DNA from 2 places in the Staphylococcus sp. M0911 genome. Region 2 is predicted to be linked to the other one. Evidence: riboswitches for the same ligand, from Rfam matches in the RefSeq annotation. Region 2 holds a riboswitch; the other holds the start of a gene.
What was found. A riboswitch is a leader RNA that binds a small molecule or an ion and turns the genes downstream of it on or off. The one in region 2 is predicted to bind lysine.
Positions count from the first base shown of each region.

Region 1 (8,660 bases), 280 kb from region 2:
CCTCTGAAGAATTTTGTGCTAACTCTTCTTCAACGATTTCTGAGCATAATTCAATACACTCATTACAGATATATACGCCACTTCCTGCAACTAATTTCTTAACTTGGTCTTGATCTTTACCACAGAAAGAGCATTTTAAATTTTCTTCATCTTCATTGAATTTGAACATTCTTTTTTACACCCCTATTCCATAAAGACTATACTAGATAGCATTCTATAATGCAACATAATCACATTTCAATTGATTTGCTTGAAAATAGGAAGGAGTGGGACTGAATTCAAACTATAACAGATTGAACTCATGGCCCCACCCCACAAGATAATATATCTTATTTATCCTACCTATCAATATTACTAAAACAATACAATGTTAAATTGTTTATCGCTTTAATAGAACAGTAATAATTAGTCTTCTTTGCTACCTTCTACTAATTTAGCATTGTCTTTTAATAAATCGATAACTTTTTGGATGCGAACATCATTTTTAACGATATCAGTATTACCTAATGTATTTTTGATATCTTCAACTGAAATGTTGAATTGTTCACTCATTTTTTCTAGTTCTTTATCAATATCTTCGTCAGAAACTTCGATATTTTCAGCATCAGCAATTGCAGTTAATGTTAAGTTTGTTTTAACACGTTGTTCTGCATCGTCTTTCATTTGCTCTCTTAATTGAGACTCATCTTGTCCAGAAATTTGGAAATATGTTTGTAAATCTAATCCTTGTTGTTGAATTCTTTGACCAAATTCTTGAACCATACGATCTAATTCAGTATCGATCATTGCTTGAGGAATGTCGATTGTAGCATTGTCTGTTGCTTTTTTAATTGCTTCTTCTTTTTCAGTATTTTCAGCTTCAGTCGCTTTTTGTTCAGCAAGACGTTTGCGTAAGTTTTCTTTGTATTCATCAACTGAATTAGCTTCTGCATCTAACTCATTAGCAATTTCATCATTTAATTCTGGAACATCTTTATATTTGATTTCATTTACTTTTGTTTTGAATGTAGCTTCTTTACCAGCTAATTCTTCAGCATGATACTCTTCTGGGAATGTAACAACAACGTCTTTTTCTTCTCCAGTTTTCATGCCTTCTAATTGCTCTTCGAAACCTGGGATGAATGAACCTGAACCAACTTCTAAGTCGTAACCTTCAGCTTGTCCACCTTCGAATTCTTCACCATCAACTGAACCACTGAAGTCAATATTAACTGTGTCGCCATTTTCAACAGCGCCGTCTTCTTTGACTACCATTTCAGCCATGTGGCCTAAACTATGGTTAATTGATTCTTCTAATTCTTCATCTGTTAGTTCAGAATCTTGTTTTTCAATTTCTAAACCTTTGTAGTCACCTAATTTAACTTCTGGTTCAACAGTTACAGTAGCTTCAAAAATGAAGTCTTTACCTTTTTCAATTTGAGTTACATTAACTTCAGGTTGAGCAACTGGATTAATACCAGTTTCATCAATAGCTTCACCGTAAGCTTCTGGTAATAAAATGTCTACTGCATCTTGATATAATGCTTCAACGCCAAAACGTTGTTCAAAAATTGGACGAGGCACTTTACCTTTACGGAATCCAGGTACATTAATTTGTTTTACTACTTTTTTAAATGCTTGATCTAATGCTTTATCTACTTTTTCTGATGGAACAGTAACAGTTAATAATCCTTCGTTACCTTCCTTTTTTTCCCAAGTTGCTGTCATGTATAAATACCTCCATGAATAACTATTTTATTTTTTCAACTTCCCTATTATAGCATAGGTCAATTGTGTACACAAACATTGAAATTGCAACGTTTGCGAAATGATTTATTACTTAATTCAATTAAAATTTACGTTAAACGATTTAAGAATTATTTGCAAGAAATTGAGTTTATCATTGTTTATCTAATTGATATATATATGATAAAACATCTTGATTAACAACATTATCATCTATACCTAACATAGATTTAAAATAAACATCATATGCAACAATCCAATCTTCTATTGGAAATAAAGATTCTATATTAAGAGGATATAACAATATAGAATGATTATTCATAATATGGCTCGCTTCGTCAACAATATGTATGGCACCATCTTCAAGATTCTCGATCACTTTTGGTAAGATAATTGATTTTAAAGTCGTGTGTTCAAGACCACTTAACTCTTTAGGGATGATATTAACTGTTGTTCCATATTTGGTAACGGTTACGATACTTTCAGATTGTGCGAACCTTAGGTATTCTATCATTAAACTTACAATATTATTTTCGAAAGTAGAATGACTTAACAAATAATGGATTGTTTCTTTAAAATCATAATGACCATTATCGATGAGTTGAAGTAGAACGTGTGTTTGTTCTCTTGCATTTAATTGATGAAATTGAGCTAATGATTGAGTTAATTGTTCATGATTTGAATCTAGCTTAGATTGTGCATATTCTTTAAGTGGAAATAATTCCATTCTAGTCTTATGGTCCCGTACTTCATCAATAATTTGATTAATCACTTCAACTGATTCATAGTACTGTTCTAAACCATTCAAACTCTTAATATAATAAATCATTAACTCATCATACTTATTTAAACCCTGTTTAAGTAAAATGATAGCTTCTTCTCTTAATTCCAAAAATGCCCTCATTTGATAAAGCATATCGCACTTTTTAATTGCAAGTGCTTCATCTAATTCAAATTGGCTTTCATATTGTTCAAATAATTCATACATTCTATCCAAGTCTTGTGTTAATTCCGCTTTTCTAATATCTTCTTTTAACTTTTTCTCAGATAATGGGAATGGGATGATATCTGACATTCAATTTGCACCTCAATTATTATAAATCTTGAAGAATTAATGCACTCCATGTCTCAAAGTCATCGTATGATTCTATTTTCCCTTTTTCAATCCATTTGATTCTTAACGTATCTGTTTCTTTAGATTCTACATCATTTGAACTGACTGTTATTTTAAATACTACACCCATATGAACCTTGCCTACTTCATTATTGTCATCATTGATAAAGCCTAAGTATTCCATATTTTGAGAATCTTCTGCAGATAAACCTACTTCTTCTTCTAATTCTCTTTGCGCATTCACTCTTAGCACTTCATTAATTGAATCTGCCCCTACAACGTCGTTCATATGACCACCGACGCCAATTGAGGATTGGCCATGTAGTCTTTCTTCTCCGCCGCCTGAAAGACGCTCATACACAAGTATTTCACCACTTTGATTTTCTAATAAACAATATGAAATAAGTTGCTTAAATTCTGGATCCTCTTCCATATCACCTCTACGCTTCACGTCATACTGACTTAATGCATTGAAAATATTACTACCTTTTTCATCATTTTTTGATAAAAATCCATTAAATGCATTCTTTTCATTATCGAAAAGTGTTGCTCTTGGCACAACTATAATTTGCTCATCAAATTTAGACATACTAAACTCCTTTATGTTTTCTTTTATAATATTATTCTATCAAACTTATTTTCAATTCGCGATCGTTATCAATATTCTCTATTAATATCAATGCTTAGACAATTCCATTTTAAAATTTAAAGAAATATAAATAAAAGCTGGGACATCCTAAAATGTCTCAGCTTTTATGAGTTTAGTTTATTTTAAAGCGTCTTTAGCTTTTGATACTAATTCACCGAATGCTTTATCGTCTGAAATAGCAATTTCAGATAACATTTTACGGTTGATATCGATATCAGCTTTTTTCAATCCGTTCATTAAACGTGAATAACTAATATCGTGTTTACGTGCTGCAGCATTAATACGTGTAATCCATAATTTACGGAAATCACGTTTACGTTGACGACGGTCACGGAATGCGTATTGACCTGATTTCATTACTTGTTGTTTTGCTACTTTATATAATGTATGTTTTGAACCGAAGTAACCTTTAGCTAATTTAATCGTTTTTTTACGACGTGCTCTTGTTACTGTTCCACCTTTTACTCGTGGCATATTAAATTCCTCCTTAGATTCTATCTACGTAATTATTCTATATTCGTTAGTTGTATTATTTTTTATAAGATAATAATTGTTTTACACGTTTCATATCACTTTTAGAAACTAATCTACTTTTACGTAATTGACGTTTTTGTTTAGTGTTTTTGTTTGCGAATAAGTGAGATGTGAAAGCTCTTGAACGTTTTAATTGACCTGAACCAGTTCTTTTAACACGTTTCGCTGCTCCACGGTGAGTTTTCATTTTAGGCATGATTCATTTCCTCCTAGAAATTATTATTAATTATTTTTCATTAATTGGTGATAACATAAGGAACATTTGACGGCCTTCCATTTTAGGCTTCTGTTCGATTGTTGCAATGTCTTTGCATTCTTCAGCAAATTTTTCTAATTGGCGTTGACCAATTTCTTTGTGAGTAATTGCACGACCTCTGAAACGAATTGAAACTTTACATTTATCGCCTTTAGAAAGGAATTTACGTCCATTTTTCAATTTTGTTTGGAAATCATGTTCCTCAATTGTTGGGCTTAAACGAATTTCTTTAACGTTAATTGTTTTTTGTTTCTTCTTCATTTCTTTTTCTTTTTTCTGTTGTTCGAATTTGAATTTACCGTAATCCATAATTCTTGCAACAGGTGGTTTAGCATTTGGTGCTACGATTACTAAATCTAAATCAACACGTTCAGCCATTTCTAATGCTTCTTGTTTTGATTTAACACCAATTTGTTCACCATCTTGACCTACTAAACGAAGTTCTTTTGCACGAATTTTCTCATTAATTTGAGTCTGATCTTTTGCTATGGTTGACACCTCCCAGAATTTTACGAAATTGTCCCAAGCAAAAAGAAGAGCGAGTATCACTACCCGCTCTTCTTCACACATTAATTGTGTAACATGATTAACCTGCCAACTGCCTATTGCGTCGCTACAGGTGAGAAGCGGGAGCTTCTACTTGGTTCGTTTCGTATTCAACGTTATTAATCATATCAACAATAAATGTATTCGTCAACTACTTTTTTTATTAATCATGATGTCTTACTTCTTCCATAGATACATCTTGTCGTAAATCTACTTGTTCTAATGGAATTTTTTTAGTCTTATATCGTACTTTATGATATATAAAGAATGCTAAGAACACCGGAATTCCCATATAAGTAATAATAAATCGATTTAAGTCAAAGTCCCCTGTTTTAATAAAGTCGACGTCTTGACCTAGTATAACAATTATACATAAGAATCCGGCAAATATTGGGCCGAATGGGAATAATTTAGCCGTATATTTTAATTTAGATTTGTCATAATTTTGCTTATCGAATGCACGTCTAAATCTATAATGACTCACTGCTATACCGACCCAAGCAATAAATCCTGTCATACCACTTGCTGCAACGATATATTCATATGCATCACCACTAAAATGTTGTACTGCAAAAATCACTACAACAATAATTCCAGTTACGATTAGAGAAATGTGCGGCACACCATTTTTATTCGTTTTAGAAAATGAATTAAATGCTAGTTTATCTTTACTCATTGAATATAACATTCTAGTAGACGCGTACATCCCTGAATTACCTGCAGATAACACTGATGTTAATATAACTGCATTCATAAATGATGCTGCAAATGCAAGTCCAGCATTTTGGAACACTAATGTAAATGGTGAAGTAGAGATGCTATTTTCTCCACCCATAAGTGCACTACTATCATATGGTATTAGCATACCAATGATGAAAATTGCTAGTATATAGAATAATAATATTCTCCAGAACACTTGTTTGATTGCTTTTGGGACGGCTCTTTCAGGATTTTCAGATTCCCCTGCTGTAATACCAATTAATTCAGTTCCTTGGAATGAAAAGCCAGCAACTAAGAACACACCTAATATTGAAAGTAAGCTACCACCTAAGTTACCACCAAGGATAGGGCCGCCTCCTTTAGTAAAGGTTTCAAAACCAACGAATTTACCACCCATTATACCTACAATAGTTAATAATCCTATTACAATAAATATGATGACAGTAACAACTTTTATAAGTGCAAACCAATATTCACTCTCACCATATACTCGAACTGACAATGAGTTAAGTGCAAAGATAATAACTAAAAATATACAACTCCATACCCAAGCGGGAACACTTTGCATTGGGGACCAATATTGAATGACCTGAGCGGCAATGGTTACATCTGCAGCTACTGTAATGACCCAGTTAAACCAATAGTTCCACCCTAATGCAAACCCTAGAGATGGGTCTACAAATCGTGTGGCGTATGTACTAAATGATCCCGAAACTGGTAAATATGTGGCCATCTCGCCTAGTGAGGTCATTAAGAAGAATACCATTGCTCCAATAATTGCATAAGCAATCAAAGCACCTAAGGCACCAGCGCTGTGAATGGCTCCACCGGAAGTCATAAATAGACCTGTTCCAATACAACCACCAATCGCTATCATAGATATGTGGCGGTCTTTTAAACCTCTTTGTATCCCTTCATTTTGACTTTTGTTTTTACTCATAGAAGATTCCTTTCTTTGTATTTAGAGGCAGTTATGATTTTGTTTTATCATTTATTAAAGAAACAACACATTAAGATCTGTTTCATCATCTATTTCAATAGCTGTACCATATCTCACTTAATTATGTTACTTTTATTTATAAATCTAAAACAAAAAAGTGGCTACATACCTTTAAGATATGCAACCACTTTGCTTTTATCTATATAAGGTAGCACATCACATTCTGTGACAGTACAGTTTCTTTCGACAACTGTCCCAACAAGTCATAATTATGGTTATCACTTGTTTCGGCAACATTACCTTTAACTTGTTCAACATATGTCCCATAAGACTTCTGACAAGCGACTCTTTAATATTGCAACCTCTAACTCAACTTTTTATTTAACTAACTTGTAATATACATGAACTGCGTTTAAATTTCAAGCTTATCTATGCTTTTTTAAACGGATTTCGTCTACTAAATTCCAAATAAATTCATCTTTTTCTAATGTCTCTTGATCTTGAGAACCGTATTTACGTACATTTACTTCATTGTTTTCTACTTCTTTATCTCCTACCACTATTTGATAAGGGATTTTTTGCATTTGGGCTTCACGGATTTTATAACCCATTTTTTCATTACGATCATCGATTTCAACACGAACACCTTGAGATTTTAATTCATCTTGAATTGATTTTGCATAGTCGTAATGTAAATCTAAATTAACTGGGATAATTTCAACTTGTTTTGGTGCTAACCAAGTTGGGAATGCACCTTTAGTTTCTTCAGTTAAGAATGCAACAAATCGTTCCATTGTAGATACAACACCACGATGAATAACTACAGGTCTATGTTGCTCTCCATCTTGACCAATGTATGTGAGTTCAAAACGCTCAGGTAATAAGAAATCTAATTGTGCTGTAGATAATGTTTCTTCTTTACCCATAGCTGTTTTAACTTGCACATCTAATTTAGGGCCATAAAATGCCGCTTCTCCGATAGCTTCTTCGTATGATAACCCTAATTCGTCAGCCGCTTCTTTAATCATGTTCTCAGCTTTATTCCACATTTCATCATCATCAAAATACTTTTCTTTATCTTCTGGGTCTCTATAACTTAATCTGAAACGATAGTCTTCGAAACCGAAATCTTTATATACATCTTGAATCATATTAACTACGCGTTTGAATTCTTCCTTAATTTGATCAGGTCTAACAAAGATATGTGAATCGTTCAAAGTCATACCTCTTACTCGTTGTAATCCTGATACAGCACCACTAGCTTCATATCTATGCATAGTACCTAATTCGGCAATACGAATTGGCAATTCTCTATAAGAATGCGGTTTATTATTATATATCATCATATGGTGAGGACAGTTCATCGGACGTAATACCATTTCTTCTGTCTCATCTAATTTCATAGGTGGGAACATGTCCTCTTGATAGTGATCCCAATGTCCGGATGTTTTATATAAATCAACATTTGCTAATACTGGTGTATATACGTGGTCATATCCCATGCTTACTTCTTTATCTACAATATAACGTTCAATTTCACGACGAATTGTAGCACCATTAGGTAACCATAGTGGTAAACCAGCTCCAACTAGTTGACTATTTGCAAACAACTCTAAATCTTTACCGATTTTACGGTGATCACGTTCTTTGCGCTCTTCCAACATTTCTAAATGCGCTTTTAAATCTTTTTTATCAAAGAATGCAGTACCGTAAATACGTTGTAACATTTTATTATTACTGTCTCCGCGCCAGTATGCACCAGCTGTTGATAATAATTTAAATTCTTTAATTTTAGACGTAGATGGTACATGAACACCTCTACATAAATCAGCGAATTCTCCTTGACTATATAGCGTTACATTTTCATCTTCAGGTATTGCATCAATTAATTCTAATTTGTATGGATCATCTTTGAAGAATGCTTTAGCTTCATCCCTAGTGACTACTTTTCTTTCGATTTTATGATTCTCATCGACAATTTTTTTCATTGTTTTTTCAATTTTTTCAAAGTCATCTGATGAAATTTTTTCATCTGTATCGAAATCATAGTAGAAGCCGCCTTCAATGACAGGACCTACACCAAATTTAACATCCCCGTATAAACGTTTTAATGCTTGAGCCATCAAATGAGCAGTTGAATGACGCAATACTTCCAATGCTTCATCACTACCTGGTG
Region 1 is NZ_CP022881.1:1,146,364-1,155,023, reverse strand. It holds gene clpX (ATP-dependent Clp protease ATP-binding subunit ClpX) at 1-169, opposite strand, end outside; gene tig (trigger factor) at 406-1,707, opposite strand; gene ssp1_RS05675 (hypothetical protein) at 1,880-2,800, opposite strand; gene ssp1_RS05670 (NUDIX domain-containing protein) at 2,820-3,428, opposite strand; gene rplT (50S ribosomal protein L20) at 3,606-3,962, opposite strand; gene rpmI (50S ribosomal protein L35) at 4,018-4,218, opposite strand; gene infC (translation initiation factor IF-3) at 4,249-4,776, opposite strand; ribosomal protein L20 leader region at 4,803-4,926, opposite strand; gene ssp1_RS05650 (amino acid permease) at 4,988-6,484, opposite strand; lysine riboswitch at 6,686-6,859, opposite strand; gene thrS (threonine--tRNA ligase) at 6,910-8,660, opposite strand, start outside.
Region 1: it holds a riboswitch for lysine, as region 2 does, so the genes downstream of both, ssp1_RS05650 (amino acid permease) here and ssp1_RS06945 (aspartate kinase) in region 2, are expected to answer to the same signal.

Region 2 (8,660 bases):
ATTTGTATGACATTCGCTTTTACAGTCAATGCTTGTTGAATGGCTGCTTCATTCAATCCACTATATGGACGTGAACCATATAAAGCAATACCCACTCTAGCATGTGTATGGTGGGGGAGAACGACTTGTCCTTCTCGATAATAGCTTGCACTATTTTGAGAATGTATATAGTCGAATTGATATCCTTCATTTAATAATGTATGTAAAACATTCAACCATGCTGAACGTTCTACATCATATTCAGTTACACCAAATTCATCAGCATAACCAAAATGTGTCCATAAACCAGAAATAATCATGCGTTTAGGGTTCTTATTATGTTGATGATCTTGTAATACCTCTTGAATCTCTTCTAGTGTTTTAAATCCAGAACGATGCAGTAAATTTTCAAACTCTAAGTGCACATGAATATCTCGTAAATCTTCTTTATGCTCGTAATAATAATTTAAAGAAGGTAAGGTCATATGAATATGATAATCACGTACAGTATCAAAATCATATACCGCATTCATAAGAAACACCGTTGCATCTGGTGCTAATTCACGTACACGAACTGCTTCTTTAAGTGACGTCGTACTAAATGTATTGATACCTGCACGTAAAAATTGCTTTACCGCAAATTCTAAGCCATAGTGGTAAGCGTTATTTTTAACAACGGCCATAATGGGTTGTTGATTTTTCACTTTCTTAGCATTGTTATAAAATGCTTCTGTATCGACTGACCAAATTGCTGTCAATGCTTACACCTCTTTATAATTTAATAGTAGTTGTTCATAATAATTGGCTACGTCTATTAATACCTTTTCATCAAAATTTAAATGAGACGTATGTAATCCTGTCACATAACCTTTATCTTTATTGCGAGTTCCAACGAAGACGAAGTAAGCAGGTGCTAATAATTGACCATAGAAACTAAAGTCTTCACCAAATAAGAATGGTGTTGGTTTGTCGATGACTTCTAGATTTGCATTTTTAAGTGCCTGTTCAACAGGTTCGCGTAATTTCGGACTATTCATTGTAGGTGGATAGCCTTCCTCAAATTTTACTTCACACGTCACATTAAATAATAATGATACACTTTCAGCAATTTTTTGCATTTGATTTTTTACAATAGTTAAATCATCGACATCATATGTACGAATTGTTCCTTCTAAATAGCCATTACTTGGTACTGTATTGATAGCTTCACCAGCTTCAAAATGACCCATATGTACTATATTTCGTTTTAATCCATTCAAATGAAATTGTTGTATTTGACCCACTTGTGTTAAGACGTGTTGTAAGGCTTCGCCACATGAATGACCTTGCTCTTTATCAGCAACGTGACTAGATAGTCCTGTTAAATAGAATCGGTATTCTGTCGCACTTGCCGTAATTTCTTCGTCTCGAATGACAACTGTGCCTTCATCAGAAAAAGGATTAACGTGAATACCAAATACAGCTTCAATAGGGTAATTATCAAAAGCCTTGGCTTTTATAAGACGATGTGCACCACCACCTGTTTCTTCTGCAGGTTGGAATATAAATACAATATTGTGAGGGAGAGTACCTTTATCTGCCATTGCTTTACAACGCTTAACAAATAACATCAGTGCCGTCGTATGACCATCATGGCCACATGCATGCATCACGTTATCATTTTGGCTACGAAACTCTACATCATTTTCTTCAAAAATGGGTAATGCATCTATATCTGCTCTATAAGCGATAGTATGCTGACTATTACCTTCAAGATATGCAATCGCACCTGTTTCCAATGGACGTTCAAATGGTACGCCTAATTCTGTTAAGAAATCAGTAATGTACAGAGTAGTTTCATATTCATGTAAACTTAATTCAGGATGCTGATGTAAATGTCGACGGTGTGTTGTTACAAATTCTAATTCATTCATCATTATCATTCCTTTCACCATAAAAATCCCAAAATATATACTATTAAATATCATGATAATAAAAAGTCGAAACAATGAGGAGAGGCAATGTGATCATTTGAACGGTAGGGCGTTAAACACACTCACGTTCAAGTTCAAACCATAGGCCACTCCTTTGTTTCAACTGCCATATTATTATAATAAATTAATCATTTAATTTGCGTAATGCTGATACAATTTCACGTTTAGAATCTTCGACTTCAGACGTTTGCTTGATCACTTTAGCAGGTGTTCCGGCAACAACTGCTCCTGCAGGTACATCTTGCGTCACAATAGCGCCAGCTGCTACAATCGCACCTTCACCAACTCGAACACCTTCTAAAATAACTGCATTTGCACCAATTAACACATTATCTTCAATGACAACAGGTGACGCACTAGGTGGCTCGATGACACCAGCTAATACTGATCCTGCACCAACATGTACATTTTTACCAGTTGTCGCACGACCGCCTAGAGTAGCATTCATATCTACCATTGTACCTTCACCAACAACTGCACCAATGTTAATTGTTGCACCCATCATGACTACAGCACCATCTTCGATTACAGCTTGTTCACGAATGAAAGCACCTGGTTCAATACGTGCATTCGTATTTGTTAAATCTTTTAATGGGATGGCTGAATTACGACGATCCATTTCAATTTCAATATCCTCAAATTTGTCTTGATACGACTCATAAAATGGTTTCCAATCATCCGCTTCACAAAAGATCACTTTAGAATGATCTGAACCAAATACTTTAAATGATTCGGGGAAGTTGACGCCATCAAATGTACCATTGACATAAACTTTTAAAGGCGTTGATTTTTTTGCATCACTAATATATTGAATAATTTCTTGTGCTGATAAATGTTGTACCATAATTTTGCTCCTTTAGTTATATTTTATAAATTATCAAATGTATAAAAACCGTTTTCTTTATTGATTAATTTTTCAGCTGCACCAATTGCACCATTCGCGAAAATGTCTTTAGATTGTGCTTTATGTGAAATCGTAATTGTTTCATCTGTGCCAGCAAATAACACATCATGTTCTCCAACAATCGTACCGCCACGAACTGTATGGATGCCAATTTCGTCTGGTGTACGTTTCTCAGTTTTATCATGGCGATCATATACTGGAGTTGTTTTATCACGTAATCCTTCTATAACATCATATAACTTCACTAATGTACCACTAGGCGCATCAACTTTCTTATTATGATGTGCTTCTGTCAGTTCAATATCAAAATCTTGTAATAGGGGAACTGCAGCTTCTAAAATTTTAGTAAGTGCATGAACACCATAACTCATATTTGCACTGAAAAATACTGGCATCTTTTTACCTAATGCTTCTAATTTTTGAGTGATTTTCTCTTTTTCACCAGTAGTCGCAACGACTAATGGCAATTCAAATGATTCATCTAATAGGGGTAATAATAAATTAGGATTAGAAAAATCAATTGCTACATCTGCTTCTTTAGCATCTGCAATACGTTCAAATTGTTGGTATGGTGATGAATCACTATTCATCGGTTCAATAACACCGACAATTTCGTGGCCTTTTTCTTCAGCTAATCTAGCAACACGCTGGTTCATAGCTCCATAGCCAATTAATAAGATCTTCATTATTTTTCACCTGCTTTAAATGTTTCGTAAGCTTGCTCTAATGTTTGACGATCATTATCCTCAAGTGGTACAAGAGGCAAACGTAATTCATAGCTTCCAAATCCTTCATAAGCCGTTAATGCTTTAATTGAAATAGGATTAACATCAACTGATAACGCGTCTAATAATTGGCCAATCGGTTCAAATGCCTTTGCCAATGTGTCCCCATCTTGTTTAGCATCATATAAGTGTTGAAATGCTTTTGGAATGACGTTAGCAATAACTGAAATCACGCCATTACCACCACGTTGATAAAAATCAACCACATTGTCGTCATTACCACTATAAATGGCAAATTCATCTTGATTCACACGTTTTTTAACTTCTTCAAAATAATCCAAATCATTTGTCGCATCTTTAAGCGCTACAATATATTTATTTTGACTTAACGTTTCAACTGTTTCTGGTTCAATCGTCATATTCGTACGTGAAGGTACATTATATAAGACAACAGGTAATTCAACTGCATTCGCAATTGTTTCAAAGTGTTGAACTAAACCACGTTGATTTGTTTTATTGTAATAAGGTGTAATTAGCATCACTGCATCTGCACCAAGTTGACGTGCACGTACAGACGCTTGAATAGATTTTTCAGTATTATTTGTACCTGTACCTGCAATCACAGGAACCTGTTTGTTAACTAAATTCACAACTGTTTCTAAAACATGTTCTTTCTCTTCATCGTTTAGTGTAGGGCTTTCAGCTGTAGTTCCATTTACAATAATCGCTTGTGCATTATTTTCTAATAAGAATGTAACGTGTCGTCTTAATGCATCATAATCTACTTCATTATTTACAAATGGCGTTGTTAATGCGACGCCTACACCTTCAAACATGTGTGTCATATTAAAGAACTCCTTTCAATTTTAAAACTTGTTCTAAAACTTGAACGGCATTCAATGCTGCACCTTTAAGTAGGTTGTCTGATGTACACCATACGTGGAAAGTATTGTCTAATGTGTCATCTCGACGAATACGACCAACAAACACGTCGTCTTTACCTGTTGAGTGAATTGCTAAAGGGTATTCATTTTTAGCAGGATTATCTACAAGAACAACACGATCATCTTTATCGAATAATTCTTGAATTGCTTCAACGGTAGTATCTTGTTTTAAAGTAACATCCATTTCAACACTATGGCTATCTTGAACTGGCACACGTACACAAGTTGCAGTCACTTTTAAATCTTTGTCATTTAAAATTTTACGTGTTTCATCTATCATTTTTTGTTCTTCTTTTGTATAACCATTTTCAAGGAATACGTCAATATGTGGTAATACGTTATTATAAATTGGATGAGGATAAGCTTCTGGTGCTTTACCATTTGCACCTTCAGATAAATCTCTCTTACCCTTAACTCCTGATCCTGAAACCGCTTGATATGTCGTATAAGCTACTCTTGATAATCCAAATGCATCTTGCAATACTTTTAATGGTACGACTGATTGAATCGTAGAACAGTTTGGATTAGCAATGATGCCTCTTGTAAAGTGGGGTTCGTTAACCTCAGGTACAACTAAATCAACATCTTCTGTCATACGCCATTGACTAGAATTATCAATGACAATAGCGCCAGCTTTTTCAAATAGTGGGGCGAAGTGTTCACTTGTACCACCACCAGCACTCATCAATACATAATCAAAGTGTTCACTTGCTGCTTCATCTGTAAGTTCTTGTACTGTATACGTTTGCCCTTGAAATTCGATTGTTTGACCAGCTGAACGTGCTGAAGAAAATAGAACCAATTCATCAAAAGGGATCTCTTTTCGATCTAAAGTTTCTAACATTTTTGTTCCAACTAATCCTGTTGCACCAACTACTGCTAATTTTGTCATGTCTAAGTCACTCCGTTTTAAATATTATTAATATTGTGAAAAATTAAGTTAAAATCAATTATATATCAAATGCACCGTACAATTCTTCGACGGCTTTTTCACCATTTTCAGCATCAATGACATAAGAAATACTGATTTCAGAAGTGGTTGTTTGGTAAAAAGGTATCTTCGCATTAATTAATGTAATAAATGCTTTAGATGCTACGCCTGACATATCTCTCATACCGGATCCAATTAATGAAATTTTGACATATGCTTCATTAATTTTGAAATCCAATGCTTCAAAATCGACGGCTAATTGCTCTAAAATAGCTGTGATTTGATGTGCATCTGTATCTTTTATACTGAAGGATAATTGTAGTCCTTCGTGGTTAACGATTTGTGAAATCATATCTACATTGACAGAACCTATTTCTAGCTCTGTGAATAGTTGTGTTAATAATTGATTATCTGGTAGGGGATAAGTGATCGTTACATGCATCATGTGTTGATCTAATGCAACCCCAGTAACTGCTTTTTTCTCTAATAAATCACTTCTAGACATAATCCATGTTCCTTTCACATTTGATAATGTTCTTCCTAAATATAATGGTATATCATAATTTTTAGCCAACTCTACGCTACGTGTCTCAAGTACACCAGCACCTAATGCGCTCATTTCCATCATTTCCTCGTATGATACATACTCCAAACGTTTGGCATGACTCAATATTCTTGGATCTGTAGCATACACACCATCAACATCTGTGTAGATTTCACAAGGAATCTGATTACTTGCTGCTAAAGCTACTGCTGTCGTATCAGAACCGCCACGGCCGAGTGTAGTTAATTCATGATCCTCGTTGATACCTTGGAATCCAGCTATGACAAGTACATCGTACTTATTAAAAGCTGTTTCAAAGGTTGATGGGTCAATTTCAGCAATTTTACTTTTTAAATGATGACCAATGGTCTTGATACCTGCTTGATATCCTGTCATTGCCTTTGCACTAATTCCAATATCATTGAGAACCATTGATAAATATGAAACAGTTTGTTGCTCTCCTGTAGTTAACAGTAGGGCGAGTTCTTGCTCTTTTGGTGTTGATGTTAATGTGGACACATTTTCCATTAATTGGTCCGTGGTTTTGCCCATTGCACTAACTACCACAATCAGTTGTTCACCTTGTTCAACACGATTTTTTAGCATACCTGCTATATTTTTAATTTTTGTAAAATCACTGACGGAAGAACCGCCAAATTTCAAAACACTTCTATTCAATATTTGTCCTCCTCAGTTAGTAGGGAGACACATCCATTCAATAAAAAAAGAACAAGTCTGGAATGCGACTTGTTCTACATTTATGTACAAGTGATGCACTCCATTATTGTGAAATAATGACAAACTCTTAGCTCTTAACCAAAAAGTCCAACAAATGATACCTGCTATTATCATTCGTTTCGGCATTGCCCCCTTTCAATATTAGCTGTTAGCAGACAGTTGCCTAATATTTACTCATGTTTAATGCGCCTCATCAAAATCTTATTCAATTGATATGTTTTTATTATACATATACCACATGTGACTGTAAACCGATAATTGTGATTTTTTAAAATAAACAGAAAATTTAGAGCCACTTTTTCAAAAAATATAGTGGCTTTTATGCAATCGTTGCTAAACGATTGTAAACCTTTTAGTGCATTTTAATGCTTAGTATCTCTTGTGCTCTCGGATAACAAGACGAGTGTATTCCTTTTGAATCTTTTAAAAGAATAGTGGTTCTTATGCAATCGTTGCTAAACGATTGTAAACCTTTTAGTGCATTTTAATGCTTAGTAACTCTTGTGCACTCGGATAACAAGACGAGTGTATTCCTTTTGAATCTTTTAAAAGAATAGTGGCTCTTATGCAATCGTTGCTAAACGATTGTAAACATTATAGTGCATTTTAATGGTTAGTATCTCTTGTGCACTCGGATAACAAGACGAGTGTATTCCTTAAAATATAAATAACTAGAGTAGTAGGGGAATGTTCATTATATCTGTATATAAAAAGCGTATAAATACATCATCAAAATGTATTCATACGCTCAATCGAAGTCATTTATTGTAATACTCCTGTTTCTTTTAAGTATTCTTCATAAGGAATTTCTTTAGAAACGGCACCAGATTGATTTAAATCAATCACACGGTTAGCAATTGTATTGATAAATTCAAAGTCATATGATGTAAAGATCAATGAACCTTTAAATGATTTCAAACCATCATTGACTGCTGTGATACTTTCTAAGTCTAAGTGGTTGGTAGGCTCATCAAGTAACAATACGTTAGCACTTGATAGCATCATTTTACTTAACATACAGCGAACTTTTTCGCCACCTGATAACACGCTTGCTTTTTTCTTAACTTCTTCACCACTGAATAACATACGTCCTAAGAAGCCACGTAAGAATGTTTCAGTTTGTTCATCTTCTGGTGCATATTGACGTAACCAGTCAACAAGATTCATATCCACACCATCAAAGAATTCAGAGTTATCTTTAGGGAAGTAACTTAATGAAGTTGTTACACCCCATTTATAAGATCCTTCATCAGGCTCCATTTCACCAGCTAAGATTTTAAGTAATGTTGTTTTAGCAATTTCACTATCACCAATTAAAATAGCTTTATCATTAGGATTCATTGTAAATGAAATGTTATCTAATACTTTTTCACCATCAATTGTTTTTGATAGGTTTTGAACAGTTAATAAATCATTACCAATTTCTCTTTCAGGTGTGAATTTAACATATGGATAACGTCTAGATGAAGGTTGGATATCATCTAATTCAATTTTTTCTAATTGTTTCTTACGACTCGTTGCTTGTTTTGATTTAGAAGCATTCGCTGAGAAACGCGCAACGAAATCTTGTAATTCTTTAATTTTTTCTTCTTTTTTCTTATTTTGTTCTTGAGCCATTTTTTGAGCTAATTGGCTTGATTGATACCAGAAATCATAGTTACCAACATATACTTTGATCTTACCAAAGTCTAAATCTGCAATATGTGTACACACATTATTTAAGAAGTGACGGTCATGGGATACTACGATAACAGTATTTTCAAAGTTGATTAAAAAGTCTTCTAACCAACTAATAGCTGGAATATCTAAACCATTGGTAGGCTCATCTAGTAATAATACGTCTGGATCGCCAAATAAACTTTGGGCTAGTAATACTTTTACTTTTTGGTTATTTTCAAGTTCAGACATTTTCTTGTCTTGTA
Region 2 is NZ_CP022881.1:1,422,765-1,431,424, forward strand. It holds gene ssp1_RS06915 (alanine racemase) at 1-737, opposite strand, end outside; gene ssp1_RS06920 (amidohydrolase) at 741-1,892, opposite strand; gene dapD (2,3,4,5-tetrahydropyridine-2,6-dicarboxylate N-acetyltransferase) at 2,077-2,796, opposite strand; gene dapB (4-hydroxy-tetrahydrodipicolinate reductase) at 2,820-3,542, opposite strand; gene dapA (4-hydroxy-tetrahydrodipicolinate synthase) at 3,542-4,426, opposite strand; gene ssp1_RS06940 (aspartate-semialdehyde dehydrogenase) at 4,428-5,417, opposite strand; gene ssp1_RS06945 (aspartate kinase) at 5,476-6,681, opposite strand; lysine riboswitch at 6,764-6,940, opposite strand; gene ssp1_RS06950 (ABC-F family ATP-binding cassette domain-containing protein) at 7,501-8,660, opposite strand, start outside.